2 linked regions of the Zymomonas mobilis subsp. pomaceae ATCC 29192 genome follow. The protein of the gene in region 1 interacts with the protein of each later gene in a pairwise test. Links are inferred from orthologs where the notes say so. Each region holds a gene or a part of one and is shown in the gene's direction. Other genes may lie near its edges.

Region 1 (5,249 bases):
CGCTTTTTAAAGATTCGGGTGTGCGTACTTCTATATGAAGCGCGCGTGCCCGTTGTTCGACAGGCGAAGGCCGCGGGGCTTTGCCCCGACCGGCTGGTCGGGGTGGCTGAGAATAAACCGCGAGAATATCGTGTCCTGCTTTTACAAGCGCATTAAGCGTCGGCAAAGCGAAGTCGGGCGTCCCCATGAAGATAATTTTCATAACGCAGAAAAGAGCGTGATCAGTCCGAGATTGCAAGTCGGGAATTAACATAATTTTTTCAATTTTATAGAAAAAACCCGATTTTGAGCGGCCTTTCATGGTAAATAGGCTACCGATTTTTATGGAAATGTTTATCAGATTGACTATGTCCGCTTCTCCTATTGAAAACCTTATAAAAAGTTTATCCTGTTTACCGGGATTCGGGCCGCGCTCTGCCCGTCGTGCTGCACTTTATCTTATCAAGAAGAAAGAAACCGCGCTTCATAGTCTGGCAAAGGCGTTGGAAACAGTACAAGAAAGCCTGACGGTTTGTTCTGAATGCGGTAATATTGATACGACTAATCCGTGTTCTGTCTGTTCCGATCCTCGCCGTGATGATGCTTTGCTTTGTGTGGTTGAAGAGGTCGCCGATTTATGGGCACTGGATCGCTCGCGTTTGTTTTCAGGACGATTCCACGTTTTGGGGGGCCGGTTGTCAGCGCTTGATGGGATAACACCCGAAGATCTTACCATAGAAGCTTTGATCAATCGGGTTAAAGGTGGTAAAATCAAAGAAGTAGTGCTGGCGATGAATGCGACACTGGAAGGTCAGACAACAGCCCATTATATCACTGATAGTTTAGAAAATATGCCGGTGCGTATCACACAATTAGCGCATGGTTTGCCTGTTGGGGGGGAACTTGACTATTTAGATGATGGCACCTTGGCTCAAGCCCTACGCGCCAGACGGCCCGTAGCCTGAAAACTCGTTTTAGAGAAAGTAATTATGGCGGTATTGCCCATCATAGAAGTGCCTGATCCTCGTCTTCGTGAAAAATCAGTGCCTGTAGAAAATTTTGATCAGAATCTACAGACCCTGATCGATGATATGTTTGAAACGATGTATAAAGCCCCGGGTATCGGATTAGCGGCTATTCAAGTCGGGGTTGCCAAGCGATTGTTGGTGATTGATCTTCAGTCACCTGATGAAAATGAGGGTAAAGATAACGATAAAGGCAAGGATAAAAATAAACATACGCCGCTAGTTTTCATCAATCCCGAGATAACACCGGAAGGTGATGAAGAATCTATTTATAACGAAGGCTGTTTATCTGTCCCTGATCAATATGCTGATGTAAAACGGCCTAAAGTTATTCATGCTAAATGGCTTGATCGTAACGGGATGCCGCATGAAGAGCGTCTTGATGGGTTGCTGGCCACCTGTCTTCAACACGAGATTGATCATCTTGAAGGCATTCTTTTTATAGATCATTTGTCGCGATTAAAACGCGGTATATTGATGAAAAAGCTATTAAAAGAGCGTAAAAATCGTGAAGAGGTCTATTAAGCCTCATAACTTGGACTTGGATTAGTTACTAGGTACGGTAAAAGCGTTTTTTCAGGCTTATAGGAAAGGGGTTAGGGACTCTTTCCCTTTCTTCAAAATCAAGGAAAGCTGTTAATGAATGCGCTTTTGCCGATCATTGCATTAATTTTAGGCCTTATATTCGGCGCATTGCCTTTATTCTGCTATATAAAACATCTTAAAAAGGACAAGGATAGCCTGAAAAACGTGGCTTTGGATCTTGCCAAGGCAGAAGTGCAGATCAAAAGAATTCCGCAGCTTGAACGGGATTTGGAAAGCTGGCGTGAAAAGGCGTCCTCTTTAACAGCAGAACAGGCAGCCTATAAACGGGGTGAAGAAGAGCGGGAAAAAGCCTATTCGATACAAATAGAGCAATTAAAGGCTACAGAAGAAGCGCTCTCCCAGAAATTTGATAGTTTAGCCGCGAAAACATTAGAAAAAGCGCATGGACAATTTTTAGAACAAGCGCAAAGCCGTTTTTCTCAATCAGAACGCGAAGGTGAAGCTAAGCTTGAGCTTTTATTACAGCCTGTTCGGGAAAGCCTGAAGCGCTATGAAGAATCGGTTAAACAGGCCGAACAGCTGCGTCAAACAGAATATGGCAGTTTGACGAGTTTGGTTGCGGCTATGCGGGAAGGACAGGATGCGGTTAAAAATGAAGCCAACAAGCTGGTCAATGCCTTAAGGACCGCACCCAAAGCGCGGGGTTGCTGGGGCGAACAACAGCTTCGTAATGTTCTAGAATCCTGTGGTCTCAGTGAATATGTTGATTTTGAAACTGAGGTCAGCATTAATACTGAAAAGGGCCGTCTTCGTCCCGATGCTCTTATAAGAATACCCAATGGTTCCGTTTTGATCGTTGATTCAAAAGTTTCCTTAAATGCCTATCAAGACGCTTATGATGCGGTAGAAGAGGATGCCAGAAAGCTTTATTTGGCAGCACATAGCAAGGCGATTAAAAATCATATTGATGGCTTAAGCCAGAAAAGTTACTGGGATCAATTCAAGGAAGCCCCCGATTATGTCATTATGTTTATTCCGGGCGAACATTTCTTATCAGCCGCGTTAGAACAAGATCATAACCTTTGGGAATATGCCTTTCAAAAGCGTGTATTGCTGGCGACGCCTACTAATCTTATTGCGATTGCGCGTACGGTTGCCGCTGTCTGGCGGCAAGAAGATATAGCGCATAATGCGCGTAAAATTGGAGAATTAGGCAAAGAACTCTATGAGCGCATTAGTCGAGTGGATTCGCATATGAGAGCTTTGGGAAGCAGCTTGGAAAACAGCGTTAAGAATTACAATAAATTTGTCGGTTCTTTTGAGTCTCGTGTTCTCGTGACTGCCCGTAAATTTCGAGATTTGAATATTGAAACCAAAGATCAGATGCTTAAAGAAGCACCGAATCTTGAAATTATGCCCCGCTTGGTCGCAGAAGACTAATTCTTATAAATATCGAAAAAATAGTGAAAAAAGAAAGAGGTTGATAAAAATTTCAACCTCCCTTCTTTTAAGTTTTATTGTATAAAATTTTAGGTAGATGATTTCATCATCGTGGTTTGACCATCCGCAGTTTCTTTTTCTGGGCTACATTTTGTAAATTTACCTTTGGCATCCCGACAGCGTTTTGAAACGGTTTTTTTCTCAACACTACATTTTGTAAATTTACCTTTGGCATCACGGCAAGGCGCACTCATCGCCGGAGCTGCAGCCGTTAATACGGCGAATGCTGTCAGGGCAGGCAATAAAATACGCATTATTATTTCTCCTAAAAGTTTCATATATCTAAAAATGTCAGCCGTTTGCTTTCTTGTCGATAATAAGCCACTCCAAATTAACAGCATATTGCACATTATACGGATACAAACACGAAACAGCAGCAGGATAAGGGTTTATCCTACTGCTGTTTTTGTATCTTAAAAGCTTGATTTTTTAATTAAGAAGCCTTTTCGGGCATTTCTTTAGAAAGACTACTGTGTGAAACATCTTTATGCGAAGCCGCTCCATGACACCCCTTACATTTACATTTCATCATAGATTTTTTTGCAACAGAAGAGGCTTCGTGAGCCTGTGCAGGCGGTACCATCGTTAAAATACCGGCGGCTACAAAAAGAGAAAAGAAAACACGCATATTATCTCTTACCTTGTCCAATTCTGTTCCGAATTTCAGGAAATTAACAGAGCTTTCTATTGACGTCTATTGATAAATATTATCGTTATCATTTTTTTGTGAATAAAAAATTCATAATAAAAAAATAATATTTATTTTTTTTGAAAAGAGAGTGAAAAGAGATGCGCTAACTCTTTAATTAGCGTTATAAAGCCTTTTCATTGTTTTCCTTGGCATTCCTTTGGAAAATGAACCTTAAAATTTACGTGAGAAAGATATGAGAATTACGCAAGCCTTCACTTTTGAGGCCGCGCACCGTCTTCCGCATGTGCCAAAAAGCCATAAATGTTATCGTTTACATGGCCATAGCTATCGCGTTGAATTACGATTGGAAGGCCCCGTTAATCCAAATACTGGGTTTGTTATAGATTTTTTCGACGTTGAACATATTTTTGGCCCTGTCCTTAAACAATTAGATCACTATTGTCTGAATGATATTCCGGGACTGGAAAATCCAACGGCAGAACATATCGCCCAATGGATATGGCAGAAAATCAAAACAGATCTTCCGTTATTAGCGGCTGTTTTAGTCTATGAAACACCCCATTCATGGGCAGAATATTTAGGCGATTAAGATTAGAAGTAATCTGCAATAAAAACAAAGACGTTTTAAAGAAATTTGATCCTCTTCTTATAAAATCTCTTATTGAGATGTTTATTCATCGCCTATCTTAAGAAGATCAGTAATAATTTCTGAAATATTTCGTTTTAATCATTATTGGCTTTGCTAGACAAATTCATAAATCGGCAAACCCCTATCACTATAGTCTGAGCTCAAATACTCAGGATAAAAAAGGATTTTGGTTTTATGCGCATTGCAATGATCGGTTCGGGCTATGTCGGGCTGGTTTCTGGCGCTTGCTTCTCTGATTTCGGTCATCAAGTAATCTGTGTTGATCATGATCAGAAAAAAATAGACCTCCTCCAAAAAGGGGTCATGCCAATCTATGAACCCGGTCTTGCCAATATGGTAGAAGGGAATGTTAAAGCAGGAAGGCTATCCTTTTCCAGTGACCTTACATCTTCAGTAAAAGATGTGGATGCGGTTTTTATCGCGGTTGGTACCCCGTCCAGACGCGGTGATGGTCATGCTGATTTAACCTATGTTTTTGCAGCAGCACGAGAAATTGCAGCCTCTGTTTCGGATAATACCGTCGTCGTTGATAAATCCACCGTGCCTGTCGGGACAGGCGATGAAGTAGAGCGCATTATCCGCGAAGTCGCCCCTAATCGTAAAATATGGGTTGCCTCTAATCCTGAATTTTTACGTGAAGGGGCCGCTATCGGAGACTTTAAGCGGCCTGATCGTATTGTTATCGGGACGGAGCAAAAAGAAGCTCGTGAGATTATGCAGGAGATTTATCGTCCGCTTTATCTCAATCAGTCCCCGATTTTATTTACTAGCCGTCGTTCAGCCGAATTAATTAAATATGCGGCTAATGCTTTTTTGGCGACAAAAATTACATTTATCAATGAATTAGCGGATCTTTGTGAAGTGGTGGGCGGTGATGTGCAAGATGTTGCTCGGGGCA
Region 2 (9,907 bases), 1.4 Mb from region 1 along the record:
GACATTTTCACCAATGCTGATATGCCCAATATCCTGAAAATTAGGAAAACCTTCTAAAAACAAGAGGCGCTTTGCTAATTCATCGGCATGTTTCATCTCATCAATAGAGTTGGACCGCTCCAATTGAGCCAACTTATCCACACCCCAGTCTTCTAATACACGATAGTGCAAGAAATACTGATTGATAGAAGTAAGCTCACTTTTCAGGAGTTCGTTCAAATGAGTGAGAACGTCTTTATCACCTTTCATACCACAATAATCCTTAGCTGTTTACAATTCATTTAGAATCATAAACGAAGCATAACCCTTTAGGTTGCAGAAATTATAGTGTTAATAAGATGATATCTCTGACAATAAATAATTGTAAGTCTGTTCAGACCATGCAATTCTGTTCATCAGAAATGATTTTATGGGCTGCTTTGCTGCATTTACCGCAACAAGCTTTAACACCCATTTTTTTATAGGCTTGTCCAGGTGTCGCAGCCCCTTGTCGTGCTGCATCTTTTAAGGCATTATCACTAACCGTGTTGCAATGACAAATAATCATCCAGCCTATCCTTAATTAAGAACCACCCTAACGGGACATAGTTTAGTAAGAACGTTGTCTAAGAAACATAGCATATTCTTATTTGATAACAAGTATCATTATCAATAAATTTAAATAAAAAATAAACGCCGCGTTATTTAGAAATTTAATTCTAAATTAAAAAATAATTTTATTTAAAAATAATAATTTATAGTAATATATTTTTATATTATATAATTTTCTTGATTGCCACTATCTAAATAGAGGAAAAGAGTAAGGAAAGAACAGGCTATTTGCCGGAGGATCCATGCATTCGCTTTATGATGCCGTTACATCTTTGATGTATGAAGTTGCTAATGATCTGTTAGTGCCGCGTTTTCGCCATCTCGCTCAGAGTGAAATTGCCGAAAAAGAACCGGGTGATTATGTAACCGTTGTAGATAAAGAATCCGAAAAACGAATTACTGAACGACTGGCTACTTTTCTACCAGAAGCTTATATCGTGGGGGAAGAAGCCACCGCTGCAGATACGTCTTTATTGAAAAATTTGAAAAAAGGATTGGCTTGGACGGTCGATCCTTTGGATGGTACCGGCAATTATGCTGCCGGTAAAACACCTTATGCTATGATGATTGCTTTATTAGCTGATGGTATACCTCAGGCCGGCTGGATTCTGGATCCTGTGTCTGGACGGATGTGTCATGCCGTCAAAAATGGTGGTGCTTTTATTGATAAAGAGCGTGTAACAACGCGTAGCACGGGACAAGCTATTCCGGTTGTTGCTTTATCGGCACGGGTTACAGAAGATAACCTGCATCCCGATTTTGACAAGCATCAACCTCTTAATCATGGCATCACGTTAGCGCCATCGCCATTATGCGCCGGAGAACAATATCCGCGTCTGGTATTGGGGCAAAATGATGCAGCCCTTTTCTGGCGTAGTTGGCCTTGGGATCATGCACCGGGTTCTTTGTTCTTAGAGGAAGCCGGGGGGAAACTCGCTCGCTTTGATGGATCTTCTTATTCTACTGCGGATTGTAGCCACGGAATGCTCGGTGCCAATTCACCTGAAATGTGGGATCGGGTAGCCGAAGCCTTATTACGATAAAAAAGAACGCTTTACGCTTAGCGGTTGAGACAAATGTTATATTGATATTGTCTCAACCGTATATCGTTAATAGGCCAATATATTAATATGAGGTGGGCTTAAGCTAATAAAAACAGGCAAATTATTAAATAAATAAGTGTATTCTCTAAACGGCTTCATCCCTAAATATGCGCTAGATAGCCGCAAAGCTACTTAGGCAATATCTCTGAATAATTTGAGAATTACCCTTAAATATTCTCTTTATTTAATATAAAAACTATCTCGAAATATTACGTTTAACAAAATTTATAGCTTACTAAGCCCGATCAAAAAGGTAATCCTCCTTCATAATAGGGTGCCATGATTGCGTTCATTTGGGACATGCTTTACCTAAAAGCCTATGTCAAAAATTCTAATGGGCGTACTTGCTGCTGTGATGATTCCTATATCTGCTTCGGCTGCTAACTTAACCTTGGACCGCATTTTTGCCAGTCCTTCTTTGTCGGGCCCCACGCCGCGCTCACTGGCTTTATCCCCTGATGGGCATTACGCAACTTTATTACGTCCAAGAGCGGATGATCTTAATCGTTATGATTTATGGGCGATTGATACCCGTAATGGTAAGAGTCGGATGCTCATCGATTCCAAAAAAGTGGGATCGGGCACAGAAATTTCTGAAGCAGAAAAAATGCGTCGTGAAAGAGCCAGAGTCGGCGGCACGTTGGGTATTGTAACCTATAACTGGTCACCGGATGGACATTCTATCTTAGTGCCGTTGGATGGCGATTTATATTTAGCGACTCTAAACGGATCCGTTCGGCGAATGACGGATACGCCGTCAACCGAGGTTGATGCCCAAGTTTCGGCCGCTGGGCATTATCTTTCCTTTGTACGCGATCAGAATTTATTCGTTATCGATCTTAAAACAGGTCATGAATTAAAATTGAGTCATGATGGAGGGGATGCCTTAACTTGGGGCTCGGCAGAGTTTGTCGCGCAAGAAGAAATGGCGCGGAACAAAGGCCATTGGTGGGCACCCGATGACTCGCGTCTTGCGGTTGCACGGGTAGATGAAAGCAAAGTGCATATTGTTACGCGTGCAGCAATCGGGGCAGAGGGGACCAAAACCTATCAGCAACGTTATCCTGCGGCGGGAACCCCTAATGCCAAGGTTGATCTTTATCTGATGAATCCTGATGGTTCGGATAAAATCAAGGTCGATTTAGGGGATAATGACAATATCTATTTAGCGCGGGTTACTTGGGCACCCGATAGTAAGACACTTTATGTTCAACGGGAAAGTCGTGATCAACAACATTTGGATGTGTTAAAGGTTGATGCGACGAATGGCCAATCTCGCGTTTTGTTTTCAGAGACCGCTAAAAGCTGGATTAATCTTAATGATGATTTACGCATATTAAACGATGGTAGTTTAATATGGGCTTCTGAACGGAGCGGTTTCCGGCATCTCTATCGTTGGAAAGAGGGGCAGTGGACGACTTTAACGGAAGGGGACTGGATGACACTGGGTGTCGTCGGTGTGAACCAGAAAAAAGGCCAACTCTACTTTTTAGCCAATAAATCAAACCCGCTAGAGCAGCATCTTTATAGTATTGACTACGAACACCCCAAAGATCCCACCCAACTGACTGAATCGGGTTGGTATAATACGGTGGTAATGGATAAAGAAGCCAACCATATTCTAATAAATCGTTCTAATGTTAATCAACCACCCCAAGTCTATCTCGCCGATACAAAAGGGCATCCTATCAGTTGGATAGAAGAAAATAAGCTGGATGCAAGGCATCCTTATAGTCCTTATCTTTCCCAACATGTTCAGCCTAAATTTGGCACCTTATCAGCAAATGACGGTACAACACTTTATTATAAGCTTTTGATGCCTAAAATGGAGCAGGATAAACAGTATCCTGTATTAGTTCAGGTCTATAATGGCCCTGATTTAGGGCGGCAGGTCTTGCAAGGATGGACGTCACCCTTACATCAGTATTTAGTTGCCAAAGGTTGGATCATTTTTTCAATTGATGGTCGTGGATCCCCTGGCCGCGGTAAGGCATTTGAAGATCATATTTATAAAGCAATGGGGACGGTCGAGGTCGAGGATCAATTAACGGGGCTTAGCTGGTTAAAGGCACAAAACTACGTCGATCCTAAACGGATTGCGGTATTTGGTTGGTCTTATGGCGGTTATATGGTGCAAAAATTGCTCCAAAAAGCGCCCGGACAGTATGCCGCGGGGGTCTCCGGCGCACCGGTCATTCGATGGGGACTTTATGATACGCATTATACCGAACGTTTTTTAGGCAATCCGGCTGTGGACCCGACGCCTTATGAAAAGTCTGATGCTTTGCCCGAGGCTTTAAAATTATCTGATCCGATGCTTCTTATTCATGGTATGGCTGACGATAATGTCGTATTCGATAACTCTGTTGCCTTGATATCTAAATTACAAGAAGGCGATCGACCTTTTGAATTTATGGCTTATCCGGGTGAAACCCATCGGATCGCAGGTGAGAAAAAACAGTTGCATCTGTGGCATACGATTGAGAAATTTCTCGATAGAACAACAAAATATCGTCAGTAAAAGGTATAAATCCTTTTTTTGATATCAGTAATTCCATCCTTGATAAAATAATATAAAGGGTGATCGTCCAGATCAGATTAAGACTGATCGAGTGTAAATGGAGAATATTAATGGGGTATCGGGTCGTAGTCGCAGGCGCTACCGGTAATGTCGGACGCGAAATGTTGGCGATCCTGTCCGAGCGTGAATTTCCGATTGATGATATTGCTGTTTTAGCATCAGCACGCAGTCAAGGAACGCCGATTGAATTCGGTGAGTCCGGTAAGGTGTTAAAAGTTCAGAATATCGAAAATTTTGATTGGACGGGCTGGGATATAGCTTTGTTCGCCGTGGGATCTGAAGCGACAAAAAAATATGCACCGATCGCGGCAAAAGCTGGCTGTACCGTAATCGATAACTCTTCTCTTTTCCGGATGGATCCGGACGTACCATTGATCGTGCCAGAAGTGAATCCTGAAGCGATTGATCAGTATAAGAAAAAGAATATCATCGCTAACCCGAACTGTTCTACTGCACAGTTGGTTGTTGCCCTAAAGCCATTGCATGATGCAGCAAAAATCAAGCGTGTCGTTGTAACAACCTATCAGTCCGTATCGGGTGCCGGTAAGGCCGGTATGGATGAATTGTTTGAACAGAGTCGCGCGATCTTTGTCGGCGATCCTATCGAGCCGAAAAAGTTTACCAAGCAAATTGCTTTTAATATTATTCCGCATATCGATGTTTTCCTTGATGATGGTTTCACCAAGGAAGAATGGAAGATGGTGGTTGAAACCAAAAAGATTCTCGATCCTAAAATCAAATTGGTCGCCACTTGTGCGCGGGTGCCTGTTTTTGTCAGCCATGCCGAAGCCGTTAATATTGAATTCGAGAATGAATTAACCGCTGATCAAGCCCGCGAAATTCTGAGAGAAGCGCCCGGTATCATGGTCGTCGATAAGCGCGAAGATGGGGGCTATATCACACCGGTTGAAGCCGTAGGTGATTTTGCGACTTATATCAGCCGTATTCGTGAAGATCCGACGGTTGAAAATGGTCTGGTAATCTGGGTAGTCTCGGATAACCTTCGTAAGGGTGCTGCCTTAAATGCGGTTCAGATTGCAGAATTACTCGGCCGCCGTCAGCTAAAAAAAGGTTAATATTATAGATATTTAGAATCTATAATTGACATCTTTTATAATATTAAAAAACGGATTATCCACAGTGGGGTAGTCCGTTTTTTTATACCTACTTTATGTCAAATTTTTTCAAAAATCAGCTCTCCCTTCCAGAAAACGCCTTCAGCTTCTCTTCATTTTGAAAAAGCCATAAAAGGGTAACGCCAAGATTCTGGAACCAGCCATAAAGGGACAGGATATAAAATTGATGCCCGATCAGGTTACAACCACCTCTTTCACGACACAGGACGGTATTCAATTAGCTTGGTATGAAATCGGAAAAGGGTATCCCATTATTCTATTACATGGGCTTTTTTCATCGGCCTTCATGAACTGGATTCGTCCCGGACATGCCGATCTTTTAGCGCAGGCAGGCTTTCGGGTAATCATGCCCGATTTAAGAGGCCATGGTAAAAGTGACCGTGCAAAATCGGATAAGGACTGGCCAAAAGATATTCTGATACGGGACAATGCCGATTTTATAGCGGCCTTAGAATTGAAATCCTTTGCTCTAGGGGGCTATTCGCTGGGGGCCCGTATCGCAACCCATCTTTGCCTCAAGGGATTACAGCCTGAAAAACTTATATTAGCCGGAATGGGACTCGAGGGCCTGACTACGGCGACCCAAAATCTTGATCTTTTTCAAAATGCTATAGTCCCCGATAATAAATTTCCGGTGGGATCGATTGAACGTTTTATTCAGAATTTTTTCTATCAAAGTGGCTGCAATAACCAAGCTATGTTATATTTATTAAGTAGCCAATCTTCGGTAGAAAAGCGTATGTTAACATCATTACTGATTAAAACATTGGTGATAACAGGCAATAAAGACTATTTTAACGGATCTGCTGCGGATTTAGTACAAACTTTGCCCCAAGCAGAGGCTTTATTGATCCTAGGGGATCATATGAGCGCAGTGATGCAACCCACTCTAGCAGAAGGAATCATCCATTTTATAAAAAATTCATAATGGATATTTTTGCTCAAGTAATTTTCTGAAATTCAGAAATTGAACAAAATGCCCTTTTTTCAGGACCATATGAATTTTATAATCCTCAACAGGGCGGTGCATTTTTGCTAAGTTTGAAATAACGATTCGTCAGCTGTTGCTGTTCCTGAGTAGTGATATAGCTATTATTTAATATTTATTTATCACTTTCAAGGATACAGAATTTTAGTCTTTATTTTGCAGGAGTATTTATCTTTATGCCGCTGGGACAGCAAATAGCGCCATATCTGCCTTTACTTCGCCGCTATGCGCGCGCTCTTTCTGGTGATCAAATCGCAGGCGATCGGTTGGTACGATCCACATTGGAAACCATTATTGCGGCACCCGAAGCCTTCCCTACAGATGTTGATCCACGTCTTGGCCTTTATACGGTTTTTCATCGTCTATGGCAGCAACGCACGGAAACCTCTGCTTCTAATGCAGAAGAAGGTAAGGCAAGTATCGCTTTTGATCGCTTATCCCCCATTACACCTCGTCCACGTCAGGCCTTGTTACTGACGGCAATGGAGGGTTTCTCTTCCAAAGAAGCGGCCTATCTTATTGGGGTTTCCGAATCTCAGATCAATCAATGGCTAGAAGAAGCCATCGCCGAGATTGACCGTCAGATTCACTGCCGTGTCTTGATTGTAGAAGATGAACCTATCATCGCCTTTGATATTGAAACGATAGTCCATGATTTAGGGCATGATATTGTTGGTGTGGCCACTACCCGTGATGAGGCCGTTTCACTAGCAAAAACCAACCCACCGGGATTGATCTTGTCCGATATTCAGTTAGCCGATGACAGTTCGGGTATTGATGCGGTGCAGGACATTCTAAAAGAAATCAATGTCCCCGTCATTTTTATTACCGCCTTCCCGGAACGATTGTTAACGGGAGAACGTCCAGAGCCGACCTTTTTAATTACGAAGCCATTTCAAGTTGACACCATTAAGGCTACTATTGCGCAGGCTTTATTTTGTAATCCTTTGAGTCTAGCAGCTTAGTATTTAAAATGCGCTTTGAAATAGAGATAAACCAAATAGGAATTATTTGAAAATCTATATCCACAGGCCTGTATCTGAACGCTGCGACGGAGTAAAAACATGATCAAAAATCATGAGGAAGAAAAAAATTCTCCGGAAAATGTTTCAAATAAAGTGGCAAAGGGAGAGGTGAATTCTCAGAAAACAGGCACTGACGCCGCTATTGTTCCTGAGCACATCTCTTTGTCAGATGAGGACTTTCGTCTTCAACTTGCTGAAGTTATTCCGCATCTACGCGCCTTTGGGCGTTCGCTGTCCGGCAATCGTGAGACTGCTGATGATTTAGTTCAGGAAACTTTATTAAAAGCATGGGCTGCACGTGTTCGCTTTCAGGCGGGTACAAGCATGCGGGCATGGACATTCATTATTCTACGTAATTTGTTTCTTTCTCAAATGCGCCGCGCCCGTTTCCGAAGTGAATGGAATGAAGAAGCGGCTGCCAAGCAGTTGGTCGTTCAGGCGGGACAAGATCAAAATATTGCGCTGGGTGACATCCAGCGCGCCTTAGGTCATTTGCCCACTTCCCAAAGAGAAGCGCTTATCCTGATTGGTGCAGGTGGTTTTTCCTATGAAGAAGCGGCCGAAATTTGTGATTGTGCTGTTGGCACTATCAAAAGTCGTGTGGCAAGAGGCCGGGCAGCTTTAGAAAAATTAGTAGAAGGCGAAACTTTATCAACGCGTCATAATTCAAAACAGGACTCGCAACGTTCTGCCCTTGATATGATTATGGATGAAGTAAACGAGCTTAGTCACGGCCATTAAAATATTTATAGTAATATAATACCCTTCTTAATTTTCTCAAAAGTTATAAAGCGATCATTTAAATGACAAAGAAATGATCGTTTTTTTTGTAATTAATTCTAAAAATAGACTCCGTTAGCCAAAATTTTAAGAGCTAGCGTGATTTGGACGCAGAAGCCTTTCTGTTCAACGTATAACCGCCCTTCGCCTCTTGCCGAATTTCTGTTTCTTAGTATCAAGAAAAGGCTCTAACTGGAGAAGGTAATGATCGTCAAGGCGTCTGTTGTGCGGGATAATAATGCGGCGAATGTCGTATATTCGGATAATAAAATCATAAACCGTAAAAGTAATTCTTTTTGGTTTAAGTTGAGTTTACTCGCGGTTATGGTTTCGACGCCAGCCTTAGCCTCTAAACATGCCGGCGGGGCAAAATCGAATACCTCTCATACGACTCATGCCGTTACCGCTCACACTGCGACTGCTCACCATGGGGCAGGTCATTTAGTGAGTGCTCACGTAAAGACACCAACTTTCCACACCGTCGCGCATCCTACCCAGTTCAGTAAAATATATTCCAGAAATAGCCATTTTTCTTCTGCACGCTATGAAATGCATCATACAGCTTCCCATTATAAAATGGCTCATTTCGTACTACCCCATAGATCTTATGGCTTTCAGCCTATAGCGATTGATCCCACAACCTCAACTGTACCGGCTATTGCTGAAACACCCAGTCATGGCGACAAACAATATCATAATCTGTTCGTTTCATGGGCAAAGGCCGATGATACCGAGATTAATAATCAAGCTGCGGTGGTACCGTCTTCTACGCCACTTGGGTCTCGCTTTGCTTTGACTAGTCCTTTTGGGGTGCGCGCCGATCCTTTCCGTCGCCATGCGGCTATGCATACCGGTATTGATATGGCTGCGCCTTATGGAACGCCCGTATATGCCAGCGCTGATGGGGTTGTCGATCGGGCAGGGCAGGCATCAGGCTACGGAAATCTTATTGAAATCGACCATGGGCACACTATTCAAACACGCTATGGCCATCTTTCCCGAATTTTAGTGAGTGAAGGGCAGACGATTAAGCGTGGTGATTTGATCGGGCTGATGGGCTCATCCGGACGCTCGACCGGCAGCCATCTTCATTACGAAGTCCGAATTCAGGGTGAAGCGGTTAATCCGGTACCTTTCCTTGCTGTGGATTCCTATCATATGGCTATGCTTGAAAATGTATCTTCAGGCGCACAGGGTGGGCCAGAAAAAGATATTCGGGATGTTAAAGTGCGCCACAAGCATCATTCGTAAATCTGTCTTGATCTAATTGGAAATTCGATCTTTCTAAGAAAGATTAATGTCTTGTTTGTTTACCAAGGTAGCTTATTTATAAATTATGGAAAACAGCTTATCAGAAAAACCTGCCGTAATATTCAGCGCATCAGCGGCTGAACGCGTAACTGATATTGCCCGACAGCAAAATAAACCTGCTATTTTGCGCCTTTCAGTCGAAGGTGGGGGCTGTTCTGGTTTTCGTTACCAATATAGTTTGGCTGATCACATAGAAGCAGAAGACTGCCAGATTCATGAAGGTGAAGCGACACTGATTATCGATCCGGTCAGTTTGGATTTGTTAGCAGGTTCCACGGTTAACTTCATTAAATCGCTTAACGGCTCTGCTTTTCAGATTGAAAATCCCAATGCTGTCTCCGGCTGTGGATGTGGGTCGAGCTTTTCTATCTAATGCTAACAGTTGCCAGTTT

The links.
Region 2: the proteins of def (region 1) and ZYMOP_RS08605 interact in binary tests that used the Escherichia coli proteins (3 or more experiments, as listed by UniProt). The link is inferred for Zymomonas mobilis subsp. pomaceae ATCC 29192 from one-to-one orthologs.

Annotation. Positions count from the first base shown.
Region 1 is NC_015709.1:518,176-523,424, reverse strand. Bases 1-2,748 are described here. They hold def (peptide deformylase), read left to right. Parts: upstream 1-968; coding sequence 969-1,529; downstream 1,530-2,748. Other genes in these bases: ZYMOP_RS02305 (DNA recombination protein RmuC), read left to right, coding at 1,644-2,748; recR (recombination mediator RecR), read left to right, coding at 348-944; fmt (methionyl-tRNA formyltransferase), read right to left, coding at 1-202. Also shown: more of ZYMOP_RS02305, read left to right, coding at 2,749-2,990; ZYMOP_RS02300 (hypothetical protein), read right to left, coding at 3,080-3,304; ZYMOP_RS02295 (hypothetical protein), read right to left, coding at 3,484-3,678; 6-carboxytetrahydropterin synthase QueD, read left to right, coding at 3,935-4,291; ZYMOP_RS02285 (UDP-glucose dehydrogenase family protein), read left to right, coding at 4,526-5,249. UniProt on the Escherichia coli protein: Removes the formyl group from the N-terminal Met of newly synthesized proteins. Requires at least a dipeptide for an efficient rate of reaction. N-terminal L-methionine is a prerequisite for activity but the enzyme has broad specificity at other positions.
Region 2 is NC_015709.1:1,934,538-1,944,444, forward strand. Bases 3,556-6,338 are described here. They hold ZYMOP_RS08605 (aspartate-semialdehyde dehydrogenase), read left to right. Parts: upstream 3,556-4,325; coding sequence 4,326-5,351; downstream 5,352-6,338. Other genes in these bases: ZYMOP_RS08600 (S9 family peptidase), read left to right, coding at 3,556-4,215; ZYMOP_RS08610 (alpha/beta fold hydrolase), read left to right, coding at 5,578-6,338. Outside these bases: bfr (bacterioferritin), read right to left, coding at 1-249; ZYMOP_RS08590 ((2Fe-2S)-binding protein), read right to left, coding at 374-547; ZYMOP_RS08595 (inositol monophosphatase family protein), read left to right, coding at 834-1,634; more of ZYMOP_RS08600, read left to right, coding at 2,050-3,555; more of ZYMOP_RS08610, read left to right, coding at 6,339-6,339; ZYMOP_RS08615 (response regulator), read left to right, coding at 6,576-7,364; ZYMOP_RS08620 (sigma-70 family RNA polymerase sigma factor), read left to right, coding at 7,464-8,165; ZYMOP_RS08625 (M23 family metallopeptidase), read left to right, coding at 8,409-9,455; ZYMOP_RS08630 (HesB/IscA family protein), read left to right, coding at 9,541-9,888; xth (exodeoxyribonuclease III), read left to right, coding at 9,888-9,907.